DNA from 2 places in the Paenibacillus sp. 01T424 genome. Region 1 is predicted to be linked to the other one. Evidence: predicted binding sites of a transcription regulator. Region 1 holds the regulator's gene; the other holds the start of a gene.
The links. Region 1 encodes NrdR, which represses ribonucleotide reductase genes. Its sites were predicted from a motif close to AACACNATATATNGTGTT; they were not measured.
Positions count from the first base shown of each region.

Region 2: a site for NrdR is predicted at 3,776-3,793, ahead of AC1DPK_RS26535 (adenosylcobalamin-dependent ribonucleoside-diphosphate reductase). Genes of this name have one in related genera too.

Region 1 is NZ_JBFTPZ010000059.1:15,656-22,000, forward strand. It holds gene mutM (DNA-formamidopyrimidine glycosylase) at 1-364, shown strand, start outside; gene AC1DPK_RS30360 (MntP/YtaF family protein) at 505-1,227, shown strand; gene coaE (dephospho-CoA kinase) at 1,243-1,839, shown strand; gene AC1DPK_RS30370 (lytic transglycosylase domain-containing protein) at 1,836-2,402, shown strand; gene AC1DPK_RS30375 (alpha/beta-type small acid-soluble spore protein) at 2,510-2,728, opposite strand; gene nrdR (transcriptional regulator NrdR) at 2,872-3,354, shown strand; tRNA gene AC1DPK_RS30385 (tRNA-Ala) at 3,398-3,473, shown strand; gene AC1DPK_RS30390 (FMN-dependent NADH-azoreductase) at 3,784-4,410, opposite strand; gene AC1DPK_RS30395 (DUF3238 domain-containing protein) at 4,481-5,065, opposite strand; gene AC1DPK_RS30400 (DUF3238 domain-containing protein) at 5,168-5,752, opposite strand; gene AC1DPK_RS30405 (MarR family winged helix-turn-helix transcriptional regulator) at 5,904-6,345, shown strand, end outside.
Region 2 is NZ_JBFTPZ010000043.1:56,130-63,897, forward strand. It holds gene uppS (polyprenyl diphosphate synthase) at 1-689, shown strand, start outside; gene AC1DPK_RS26535 (adenosylcobalamin-dependent ribonucleoside-diphosphate reductase) at 1,164-3,713, opposite strand; gene AC1DPK_RS26540 (DEAD/DEAH box helicase) at 3,991-5,817, shown strand; gene AC1DPK_RS26545 (YqhG family protein) at 5,814-6,773, shown strand; gene AC1DPK_RS26550 (hypothetical protein) at 6,898-7,768, shown strand, end outside.

The sequences.
Region 1 (6,345 bases):
GCCGCTATTGCTTAATCAAGAGCATATTGTCGGTTTGGGCAACATCTATGTAGACGAAGCTTTATTTCAAGCACGTATACATCCGGAGCGAACACCTAGCACATTGAAGCCGGCCGAATGGAAGCGACTTTATGAAGCGATACGTTCGACACTGGGAAATGCGGTTGAAGCAGGCGGTTCGTCTATTAAATCGTACGTTAATGGACAAGGCGAGATGGGAATGTTTCAGCATCAGCTGCTTGTATACGGCAAGAAGGATGAGCCTTGTCCAACCTGTTCAAGACCGATTCATAAATTTGTTGTTGGCGGCCGAGGTACCCATATTTGCAATAAATGCCAGACACTGCACGCATCAGGAAAATAATACGAACTGCAGCAAATGTTAACCAGCATGCACAGTCAAATACTCCCCGCATATGATAAGTGTGTTACGAACAATAGGCGGATGTCTACTTACAGCTTCTTGTAAGCCGGATCGCCGCTGTGCGGGGAGGGACTAAAACATTGTTCGCGCATGTAGTTTCACTATTAGTTCTTGCTGTTGCTGTTAGCGTAGACGGTTTTGGTGTTGGCGTTACTTACGGTTTGCGGAGGATCCGCATACCGATCGTGTCAATACTGATTATTGCTTGCTGCTCTGGTATTATTATTTATTTGTCCATGCAGGTTGGCGGATTGATAACCACGTTCCTGTCTGAATTCGTTGCGCGTCTCATTGGCGCATGTGTCCTCATGCTGATTGGTGTCTGGGCGCTATTGCAGCTTAGACGAAACAAACAGCAGCAGGATGATGTGAGGCATGAGCACGTAGAAACCGCAGTACAAGAAAGTGCTGCTTCGGCAGAAGCTGGCGCAAAAACACATGCCGGAGAGATCGCGAGTGCTGCGCTTGTCGTTATGGTAGAGCTGAAGCGTCTAGGGCTCGTTATTCAGATTTTGCGCACGCCACAGTCGGCTGACGTCGATAAATCAGGCACCATCTCTGCATCGGAGGCCGTCATGCTTGGCTTTGCATTATCACTTGATGCATTTGGAGCTGGACTTGGGGCTGCGTTGATCGGATTGCCTTCCTTACTTACGGCTTTAACGATAGCGGCGGCAAGTGCTCTTTTTCTTGTTGGCGGTATCCGTTTTGGCTTTCGTTTCTCCGCTTGGAAAGGCATGCAGACATTAGCTATGCTGCCAGGCATATTATTAATCATAATCGGAATCATGAAGCTGTTATAATTTGAGGTGAAAAGGATGATAATCGGATTAACCGGCGGTATTGCCAGCGGCAAAAGCACAATCGCAAACATGCTCGTCGAACGCGGTGCGCTGCTGGTCGATGCCGATCAAGTCGCAAGGGAGGTTGTACTTCCCGGGGAACCAGCATTAGAGGCAATCGCCTCTACGTTTGGACAAGCTGTCCTTGAAACGGACGGTTCTCTTAACCGCAAAGCTCTCGGCGAAATTGTGTTTCGCGATAAACAATCATTAGCAAAGCTTGAATCCATAACCCATCCAGCTATACGGGCGCGGATGCAGCAAACCATACATACTTACGCAGAGCAGTATCCAGAACGATTAGTAGTAGCTGACGTGCCGCTGCTATACGAGACGAAGCAGGAGCATCTGTACGAAGGCATATTGGTCGTATATGTACCCGCTGAGCTTCAGAAAAAGCGCTTAATGGAACGAAACCATTTGCCTGAAGAAGAAGCAAGCCGGCGCATCGCACTGCAAATGGATATTGAGCAAAAGAGACTGAAAGCGGATTGGGTCATCGATAACAGCGGATCGCTGGAGGAGACGAAGCGTCAGCTGGATGAATTTTGGAAAAGTAAGTGTATGCCATGAGGGTATTCCAAAAGAAAAGGGTGCTGCTCGTCCTGCTGCTTGGTTTATTGACGATTTTATTTCTCAAATCAGATTGGCTTGCGGAGTGGATGTATCCGGTTCATTACAAAGAAGACATTCGTGCAAGTGCTTCTAACTATGGCATTGAGTCGCATTTAGTGGCCGCGATTATTCGCAGTGAAAGCAATTTTCAGACAGGCAAGGAATCGAAGAAGGGTGCACTGGGCTTAATGCAAATTATGCCTGATACGGCTGCATGGGTCGTTCAAAAAGCAGGATTTCAAGCCGTAACGGATGATATGCTTATGAATCGTGCAGACGTTAGCATTGAGGTTGGCGCGTGGTATTTAAGATCTCTTAATCAACAATTTGATCAAAATAAGATAGCTGCAATTGCTGCATACAACGCGGGTCCAGGAAATGTTCGCAAGTGGCTTGACTCGGGGACTTGGGATGGAACGATCGAATCGGTTAAAGAAATTCCGTTTGGAGAAACTAGACACTATGTGCAGCGAGTCATTTACTATTATAATAAGTATAAGGACTTATATCCGAGTCTTTAATGGATGATCCTTAACGATAACGAAAATAAATGAAGCCTTGGAGGCTCGTCTCTTCATGGACGAGCCCTGCCAAAGCTTCGGTTATTCATACAACTTTTAATGAATCATTATTTGTATTGACCAGCAAGGGATTGCTCGGCAATTTGCACTAGGCGACGGGTAATGTATCCCCCGATGGAGCCTGCGTCTTTTGTAGCCATGTTGCCGTAGTATCCGTCTTGCGGAATTGCGATGCCTAGCTCTTGAGCAACTTCATATTTCATTTGGTCAAGGGCAGCTGTCGCTTGTGGCACTACCAATTGGTTACTGCTGCGGGATGCGCTCATGTATGTTCACCTCCTTGCGGTTGGTAAAAGTATTATGTGCAAAAATCTGAACTTCATTACAGGAATTACATGGAAATTAAATTTTTTTTTCGAAGAGTCCATTTTTGAGGCTCAAGCGACTAAGAAAGGAGGCAATACGCATCATGAAATGCCCATACTGCGACTATGCCGGAACGAAAGTATTAGATTCCAGACCGGCCAACGAAAACAAATCCATTCGTCGCCGCCGTGAATGCGAAAAGTGCAGCCGCCGCTTCACGACATTCGAAATGATTGAAGAGACGCCTCTGATCGTCATCAAAAAAGATGGCAGCCGTGAAGAGTTCAGCCGTGACAAAATATTGCGGGGTCTTATCCGCGCCTGCGAGAAGCGTCCGGTACCAGTGGAGCGTCTAGAGGTAATCGTATCCGAGGTTGAGAAGGAGCTGCGCACAACGGCACATGCCGAGGTTGATAGCAGCGATATTGGTGGAATCGTTATGAACGAGCTTTATCCTGTAGATGAGGTAGCTTATGTCAGGTTCGCATCTGTTTATCGCCAATTCAAGGACATCGATATGTTCATGAAGGAGCTCAATAATTTGCTGTCCAAACACCCGCTCAATGGTATGATAGATAAAGATTGACAGTTTTGACGACCCTGTGCTAAGATCAATCTTGTCGTCATTTGGGGCCTTAGCTCAGCTGGGAGAGCGCATCGCTGGCAGCGATGAGGTCAGGGGTTCGATCCCCCTAGGCTCCACCATAATAAACCATTCAAACCACTTCTGTTGAAGTGGTTTTTTTATTATTTGGTGGAGCCTAGCAAGGGGCAGATCGCGCGCACGAAGCGTCAGTGTAGGAGCACGGCATCGAAATTACCGCTATGCTTTGCTTCATACGGATAATATCTGTGAAAATATAATCAGAATTTCGATCCCCCAGGGTTCAGTCCGTGCGGACGTAATGAAATGAGTGGGCATCGAAGGAAAGTAGTAAGAAAAGCCAATAAAAAAGCAGTACCACCACTATAAAAGTGTTGATACTGCCATATTCAGTGATAATTGTTTTACTAGTTAGAATTTACTTGCTACTTTAAGAGCTTTTTCAAGACCATTCGCAATGATCTCTTCTGCTTTTTCTGGGAATTGATTGTGGCCTTCTATCACAATTGTCTCTATATCATTTACTCCGAAGAAGCTCATCATACTTGCTACATATTTAACAGCCATTTCAACGTCAGCTTTTGGTCCTTCAGAATATACACCGCCACTAGCGTTTAATAATGCAATTTTCTTATTCCCCATAAGTCCTACTGGACCGTCTGGTGTATATTTAAATGTTTTACCTGCTCGGTTTAAATAATCAATATATGTGTGTAGCACAGCTGGGATTGTTAGGTTCCATAATGGGAAACCAAACACAACTTTATCAACAGCAAGGAATTGATCTAAATATTTATCAGCAACAGCTACTGCTTTTGCTTCTTCTGCTGTTAACGCAAGTCCTTTACTTGTTTTAAAAGTGCCATTAATCATATCTACGCCTACATATGGCAATTCATCCTTGTATAAATCAAGCTCTATTATTTTATCATTTGGATGCGATTCTTTGTAACTCGCAAAAAATGCATCATATAATTTTACACTGACCGATTGATTTGCTGGGCGATTGTTTGCTTTTACGAATAAAACTGTTGTCATTTGTTCCTCCTGATGTTCACTACTCTAAGGTGTTTTATTTTTAATTACTAAAAAGTTCATCATATTGGGTTCACAATATCTTTTTGAATCTATACTCCATATCCCCACCCATAGCTGCAGGTGTATCACCAGTTTCTCTGAAATCATGAGTATAAATTTGTTCAAACGGACCCCAATTTACTTGCTTATAAAATTCATAACAAGGGAATCCATCGTGTTCCCCTTGAATGTCGACAATACCATCTTTTTTGACAAGTACAGTTAATAGATAGTCAACAGGAGGTGCTAATACATTTAATGGGTTGCTAGCACTTGCACTCATTTGAAATTTGACCTCGTCTGACTCCCATACAATATCCGTGCACAAAATGCCTTCCGTACTAGCTTTTCCTGATCTTTTATTAATGGAACCATCAGGAGTTGTGATTTTTTCTGTTGTTATGCCAGTATTCACATATGTGAAAATTTCTTTTTTGTAGAAATCTACAATTACTTCTTGTTCAATTCTTGAACGCAAAGTGTTTACTGCATAAGGTGTAAACTCACGTGAGTCACCTTCGAATTCGATTGTGTTACCCGTTTGAATATCTTTCCTAGGTTCAGTCCAAGATGTTGGAATAAATACACTTGCTCTAACTTTAACGATAGTAGTCATGAGAATACACCTCTGTAATGTTTAATATTATTTTTCGTATGGTTAAATGCTTGCTTTTCCTTTAATATTTGCTGTTTACAATCTTCTACTTAATATTTATTTCTAGAGTGTCGCTTTGAAATTGTATTCCATTTCCCCTGCTAGCGCTGCTGGAGTGTCACCAGTTTTTCTGAAATCATGTGTATATATGAATTCAAATGGACCGAAATCTGTTTGTTTATAAAATTCATAGCAAGGGAACCCATCATGGAAACCTTCGATATGTGCATCCCCACTTTTGTTAACGTTTATAGTTAATACATAGTCAGCTGCAGGTGCTGATGTATTCAAAGGATTGCTGGCACTTGCCCTCATTTCAAAAGAAACATCATCAGCGCCCCACATAACATTCGTACATACAATGTTTTGTGTATTTGTTTTTCCTTTTTTATGTTCGATAGAACCGTCTGGATTTGTAATTTTCACAGTCGTAATACAAGCATCTGCAAATGTGAAAATTTCTTTTTTATAAAAATCAATAATCACTTCTTGCTCTAATCTTGATCTCATTGTATTTACAGCGTAAGGTGTAAATTCGCGTGCATCACCCGTATATTCGAAGATCCTTCCAGTTGAAGGATCTTTAATAGGTTCCAACCAAGCATACGGTGCAAATACACTTCCTCTAATTTTAACGATATTAGCCATAAGAACCCTCCATAATTTATTAATTTTGTCTCGGTGAATTCTATTTCTTTCACAATCGTAATATAGTCAACTTGATTGACTATATTACGCATAGTACAATGAACTCTGAACAAAGTCAACCTAGTTGACTTTATGTAAGGAGGTAATATGTATGAATAATCAATTTTTTAGTGAATTAGATCTTACATCCCTTTTGTCATTATCTTTTAGTGTATCGATTAATGAACTACATAACAGATTGAGTGAATTGGGATTTGATGATATTAGACCTGTACATGGTTTTATGTTTAAATGTATCAATCCTAATGGAGCAACAGGTATAGAACTAGCCGAATATTTAGGAGTTACAAAGCAAGCTGTGAGTAAAATGGTGGATTATCTCGAGCAATGTGGTTATGTAATACGCAAAGCTCATCCCACTGATAATAGAGGGAAAATTATTATTTTGACCGAACGAGGTTGGTTAGTAGTGAAAGCAAAAGAGAAGATTCTAACTGAGATTGAGCAACGTTGGATTGAAAACATTGGAGCAGAACGACTGCAAATGCTCAAAGAAGATTTATCAAAATTAATTTATGGAGCAAATGAAGGTA
Region 2 (7,768 bases), on a different contig from region 1:
AGGATCGTTACAAATATTTTCCAAAACATATCGCGATCATTATGGACGGCAACGGGAGATGGGCAACTCGCAAAGGGCTGCCACGAAACGTTGGACACTTTTACGGGATGAAAACGATGCAGAAAATCATAAAAAGATCGATTTCGCTAAAGCTTAGCTGCTTGACCTTATATGCATTTTCAACGGAGAACTGGAGAAGGCCCAAAGCCGAGGTTGATTATTTATTGGAGCTGCCTATCAAATATTTTCAGAATCAAACGATCGAAGAACTAAACAAAAAAAATGTAAAAGTAACTTATATCGGCGACATTAGCTCGTTTCCCGCTCATACGGTGGATGTCATTCAACGAACCTGTGAAATAACGAAGAACAACACTGGCATGCTTCTAAATATGGCTCTTAATTACGGGGGGAGAACTGAAATCCTGCAAGCTGCAAAAAAGCTCATCGCAAGCGGAGCAGACCCGCTCACTTTCGATGAACAATTTGAGAAAACGATCGCTACCTCCGATTATCCGCCGGTTGATTTAATCATTCGGACAAGCGGTGAAAAGAGGCTGAGCAACTTCCTACTATGGCAGGCAGCGTATGCTGAATTATGGTTTACGGATAAAAGCTGGCCGGATTTCAACTATGCCCTATTGAACGATGCGATACAAAATTATTCGAAAAGAAAAGAACGGGAATAATGAACCTGCAAAGACCAAACCCTTCACATATATGAAGAGAATGGTCTTTTTTGTTTGAAAATCAAGCTAGTTTTGTTTCGCTATTTCTACAAACTTGGCATTGAATTGCTGAGCAATCTCATCCAACTGTGGAGTCAAAACATTAGATTTTTGTTTTAAAATGGTAAACTTATTCATTAACGCTGCGATTTCATAAGGGGACCCATCGATTAATCATTTGCATGAGCAGCTTTTTGTTCTTCGCCATTTTTTTGAATTGATTATCGCTTGTTATGCTAATTGCGTTCATCGCCAATACGGGGACGATATGACTTTTAAGCCATATCGTCGAACAATTGTGGACACTGCTGGAGCGTCATCATATCTTTCCAGAGCCAGCCTAACTCTTTTGCATTATTGGAAAGACTACACAAAATAAAAAAGAGAACCATGAGGTTCTCTTTTTTTGCTTGCCTAATTCATTTCTATACCCTATCAATTACACTTGCTAAAACCGCACTGCGTACACTGCTTGCAGCCTTCTATATTAATAAGCGCTGCCGAGCCGCAAGAGGGGCACAAATCTACGGAAGTAGTGTCTACAGCAGCTTTGGAGATCGCCGTATAATCCGCAGACGCTGCTGCTTCTTCTCTTTGCACTATTTTCGCTGCCGTCTCCTGCTCCGTCCCATTCTCCATATGAATCTCAAGCGATTTTGCAACGGCATCCGCAATGGACTCCACTCGGTTGACTCCGAATCCGATCGCCCCCGATCCGCCAATCCCTTTCAAATGCTTGACGAGCAGCTTCACCTTGTTTCCATGATCGCCATAACGCAGAAATAACGAACATACACGCCCTAATGCTTCAGCCATCGCAAACACATCCGAACCTGCCTTGCCTACGTTCAAGAAAATTTCTGCTGGTGTGCCATTCAGATCATTTATCGTAATATAAGCCATGCCAAATGGTGTGTTCACCTTATAGGTCGCACCCCGCAGCACCTGCGGTCTGCGTTTATACTGCTTATCCAGCTCCTGCTCAGGTTGCACGGCTGCAGGGACAACGGCTTCCACCAAATCCGCATCAAATGATGCTTCTGTTTTCTCTTCTTTTGAAGACGTTGAGAGAACTTGAACATCACGACTGCCATCTCGGTAAATCGTCACACCCTTGCAGCCGAGCTCAAAAGCAAGCTCATACAATCTTCCTGTTTCTTCCACTGTGAAATCTGCCGGGCAATTCGCTGTTTTGGAAATAGAGCTGTCTACCCAGCGCTGTATAGCCGCCTGTACCCGAATATGATCCTCTGCCGACAAACTCATCGAGGTTACAAAATAATCAGGAAGCTCCTCCCCCGGATGAGACGCCTTCCAAGACGCTGRAATCGGAACATCTTGTTTATCAAAACCAAGACGACTCTGACGATAGTATTCGAATGCAAAATAAGGCTCGATTCCCGTAGACGTTCCGACCATTGTTCCCGTGCTTCCTGTTGGTGCTTGTGTAATGACCGTCACATTACGCATGCCGTTCAGGGCCACATTGTCGCCAATCTCCGGAAATTCGGCTATCAATTGCTTCATAAATCCGCTCTGAACATATTTATCAGCTTCAAACGCTTGGAACGAACCTTTCTCGGCAGCGATTTCCGAAGACGCCAAATAAGACTCCCTAGCCATAAATCCATACAGCTTATCTAGGAAAACCAATGACTCTGCGCTGCCATATCGGATGCGCAGCTTAATCATAAGCTCAGCTAGTCCCATCGTTCCGAGCCCGATACGCCGCTCAAGCTTCTGATTGCGCTCATTTTCTTCAAAATGATAGGGTGTTTTGTCGATGACATTATCAAGGAATCTTACAGACCAGCGTGTAACTTTAGCAAGTTCATCCCAAGCAACGTCATGCTTCTCTTCATCATAAAACTTCGATAGGTTTATAGCTGACAAGTTACAGACGCCCCAGCCCGGCAAGCCTTGTTCACCGCAAGGGTTCGTACTTATAATGGGATTGAAATACCYGCTGTTCGACATTTGATTATAATACTCCATAAAGACAACGCCTGGCTCGGCTGACTTCCATGCGGATTCAATAATCGCTTGCCATATTTCACGAGCGCGCACCGTTTTGTAGGGGATAACCTTTTTGCCTAGCTTGCGCCATGCATCCAGATCGCCGGTCCATAGCTCGTTATACTCTATATCTTTGGTATCTGGAAATACGAGCTCCCATTCCAAATCTTCCTTTACAGCCCGCATAAACGCGTTGCTGATACATACCGACAGATTGGCATTGGTCACTTGACCCATCGTTTGTTTGACCGTTATAAACTCTAATACGTCCGGGTGCCAATCATTGATCATAAGCATCAAGGCGCCGCGGCGGCTGCCGCCCTGCTCAATGAGTCCCGTTGCATAGCTGAACAGCCCGCCCCATGATACAGCACCGCTCGATGAACCGTTCACGCCTGCAACTATCGCTCTTCGAGGTCGCAGCGAAGATAAATTCATCCCAACGCCGCCGCCGCGCGCCATAATTTCAGTCATCTCCGTGAGTGTTGTCATGATGCCTCCGCGGCTATCCTTTGGTGAGGGAATGACATAACAATTAAATAGCGTCAGCTCTTCACTAGCACCAGCCCCCGCTGCAATTCTCCCGCCCGGAACCAGCTTCCAATCATCTAATAAATATCTGAATTTGTCTCGCCATTCCTTTTGTTTCTCTGATCCATCTTCAACGGATGCCATCGCATCTGCAAGACGATCCCACATTTCCTCAGGCGTTTTCTCAATCGTAAGCGTAAGTTTCTCTGTTGTAGACTCCACATGCTCGCCGTTTCTAAGCTTTACGGTAACCTTGCTGCCATCACGGCCGATAACTTCTCCGACTTCCTTGACAGGGAATTTCGGATCATCCTTCGTTAGAACAAGCACGATATCGCCGATCGCCGTTTTACTCGTATCTGCATTTTTCCACGCATATCGATCCAAAAAGATTTTTTCACTAAGGCCCTCAAGCCGATTTCCACCAGACATCTCCATCGCAGCTGCTTCCTCCCTCATACTAACGTGCTGAAGGCATAGGTAAGATCAGATATGCTTTTAGCACAATATATTGTGTCATAAAACCATTATACTATACTACATATTGATTCACATGCTCGTTTGTGGCGAAATTTAGCAAACCTGTCCGCTTACATGCCCACTCTCGTTATATTGCTAGTCCATCCTCTTTTTTAAGCAGCATCTTATTAATATTAGATGAAAAGGCAATACTAATAACAACTTATCCCTTTTACTGCGGAAGGAGCTGTACTAGATGACATTTCAGACGACGCCGCAGGCTGCCTCAGGTGAAGCAGGCACTGCCGCCTTTACTTCTCGCAAGCTTCATCCTTTAGTTGAGCTGCAGCATGACCGCTCTTGGTTTGAAGAACTGCAAAACCGTTTAACAAAAGGCGGCCCATGGGATGATTGGACGTTATATCAGCTCGCTATGGAGGCCGAGCAAGCGAAACGAATTGAAAGCTTCGAAGAATTGTTATGCTTGCGATCTCTTCCAGCCTTCGAGCCTATGGCACATCAAATCAGCACAGCGCGCAAAGTGGTGCATGAGATGGGCGGCCGTGCGATTTTGGCCGATGAGGTTGGCCTTGGCAAAACGATTGAAGCAGGACTCGTGCTCAAAGAATATATTGTGCGCGGTTTAGCTAAGCGTATTCTCATTCTTGTCCCCGCTTCCCTTGTGCTTCAATGGGTGCGTGAGCTTAATCAGAAATTCGGCATCTCTGCCGTAGCCCAGAAGAAAGAGCATACATGGGGATATGATGTAGTTGTCGCTTCTATCGATACCGCAAAGCGTGATCCGCATCGCGAGATTGTGCTTGGAACAGATTATGACATCATCATCATCGATGAAGCACATAAGCTGAAAAACAAGAAAACGACGAACTATCAGTTTGCTAATCTTTTACGAAAAAAATATTGCTTGCTCCTTACGGCTACCCCTATCCAAAACGATATGGATGAGCTGTTCAATCTCATTACGCTGCTCAAGCCTGGTCAGCTCGGCGGTCAAAGTGAATTTGCAGCAAACTTTGTTGTCGACAAGCGGCTTCCGAAAAATGAAGATCAGCTGCAGGAAGCACTCTCTGGCGTCATGATTCGGAATCGGCGCGGGGACGGCGGCATTCATTTCACGAAACGTTTTGTCAAAAATATACCGCTTACTCTCTCAGAAGAAGAGAAAGCGCTGTACGACGCGGTGACGGGCTTCGTCAAGGAACGGTATGAAGAAAGCGGCGGCGATTTATCGAGCATGCTTTCACTCGTTACGCTTCAGCGTGAAGTATGCAGCAGCCGCGATGCGGTTTTTCTAACGCTTGTTAATCTATTTAAGAAAACGTCCGAGGACTCCCCTATGCGTCCAAAAATATGGGAGCTCGTAGAGAAAATTCGTAATATCAAAGCCAATACCAAAGCAGAAAAAGCGATGGAGCTTGTCAAAGAAATGGATGACAAGGTTATCATTTTCACTGAATACAGAGCTACTCAGGAATATTTGCTGCAGTTTTTCCGTGCTCAAAATATGATTGCCGTCCCTTATCGCGGCGGTATGAACCGCGGGAAAAAGGATTGGATGATGGATTTATTCCGCGGGCGCGCGCAAATCCTCATCGCAACGGAAGCTGGCGGCGAAGGGATAAACCTGCAATTTTGCCACCACATGATTAATTTCGATCTGCCTTGGAATCCAATGAGAGTCGAACAACGCATTGGACGGGTGCATCGCCTTGGGCAAACGGAAGACGTAAAAATCTACAATCTGTGCACAATCGGTACCATTGAAGAGCATATCGTCAACCTATTGCATGAAAAAATAAACCTGTTCGAGCTTGTTATTGGCGAGCTTGATCATATTTTGGAGCGCTTTGAAAAAGGGGATGGCTCGCTGGAGCAGCGACTTGCTCGAATGCTGCTAGAATCGGGCAACGATACGGATTTAAAACAAAAAATTAATCATTTGGGCTCCTCCCTCAGCCGCATTCGTGAAGAGGTGCTGACAGGCGAAAACCCGCTGCCGACAAGTCCCGACCTGCTAGTGAATTTGGATACGCTTGGACAAACCGTGGAGGTGCAGCCTTGAACGAAAAACAGGTGCACAAATTTGTAAACCGCTATTTAGAAGCTACCGAATGCTCAATTTTAGAAAAGTCACCAAGCCATTTCACCGTGAAGCTCTCTCCTCACGCCGACCGTGAACTTACGAATCGTCCCTACTACTGGAGCTTCGTCGATCGTGTCGACGCAGAACCAGAGACGATGACATTCTTGTTTGTAACGGACAAGAATAAATATGACGCTGCCGAGGAGCTCAAAAAAATTGAAGTCGTGAATACCGAACAGGATGCTGCGCTGAACGCGCAAGATACAGCAGCGAATGCCGCTCTTGGGCGTTCGCTAGGCTTCATTCACGGCAGCTTAGCGGCACCCGTTCGCATTCCGCGTGAAGACTTGTTTTTTGGCGCACGCAAGCTCGAGCAAATATTTGATGCTGCAAAAGCTAAGGGCAGCTTCGTCCATTTGTTTCAGGAGCCAGACAAACGCTCGAACAATCCCTTTACCTCGACCCCTTACACCGCATGGCTGTCTGTCAATATGCGGGTAGAGTTCGCTTGTGATCGCAAGCGCGAAGAAATTCATAGCTACGGTGTCTCGCTCGCGACTGGCCAATGTGTGGAGCATTTCTACGATCGCTTGCTTACGCACAAGCTTACGCCTCGCCTGCCTGCAAATATTCACATCACCAAAAATGGCCTCTCCTTCAATAAAGCGCTTAGCATCATAGAGCAAACGCTGGAGCGCAAGCTTCGCAGCTATGATTACAGCTGGGCTGAGAGTGCATCAGCAAGGTTGAAGGAAGAGCTTGATCGAATTAACGGATACTACGAGCCGCTTGTTAATAATGCAATCGAAGAAAACAAACCAGCGATTGAGGAGCAATTCGCTCAGCGTCAATCCGAAATCAGATGGCAATATGAGCCTAGAGTGACTGCGTCCGCCATTAACTGCGGCATCTTTCATCTCGAGGGTATCGATTGACATAGATCTGACGTTATCCGCAGCAATACGTCAAAAAAAGGCGGTCACAAGGCCGCCCTTACGCGACAGGTTGCAACAGCCTTCTTAAAGCTTGTCCTATACAATGATATGGAGGTGATTAATTATGCCAAAAAAATTCATCAAGCTTACAGCGGCATGTGTTTTGACCGCTATTGTATTGTATGCAGGCGGATTGCAGCCACAAGCAGCTGCGGCCGTTTCTAATCCTACAACCGTTTATGAGCCTGTTCAGCAGCAAGCGCAGCGCTGGGTTGAAGAACTGGCTGTACAGCCTTCTTTTGCCTCATGGAAGAAGTCGACACTTATTGTTTCTCCTATTGGCCCTGGAACGCATAGCTGGCTTGTGCTTGTCATGCAAAATAAAAATACTGTCGGTTATCTTGTCATTAATGCGGTGGAGTCAGGTGGATATCAACTAGGCGAATACGGAACAAACAGTCATCCATTATTCGATGAAAGCACACTTACACGAGCGATTAAGCAGCTCGAGCTTCTAAAGCCTGCAACCCAAATTGATCGAATATATGTTCATCCTCTCCTTGCCGCATGGAAAATAACGACAGAGAAAGAAACGTATTATGCAGATGCTGTCAGCGGTGAATCGCTCCCTGCCAAGAAGGAAGATTGGACAAATGCTGCCGCAACTAAGCTTGATAAAGCGGCTCCATTACTTAACACTCAGAAAGCAGTCCTTATTAAACAAGTCTCACTGCCGTCATTTAATCCATTCGATAAGCTTCCCTGGCTAACGAATAAACCCATCACATTGAGCTCCAATTCCTACACACCTCTCTTTGCCAAAATAAACAACAAAGAACAGCTCCGCTTTACCGCTGAGCTGTTTGATGGCCAGATGTTATATGTCTGGTCTGTCGTCGGATATAACAAATGGGATAACGGTCAAATCTATGTCGCGCTTGAAGCAAGCGAGGATGGTTCTGATCGCCGCTATATTCCCCTTCAGCTTTTAATCG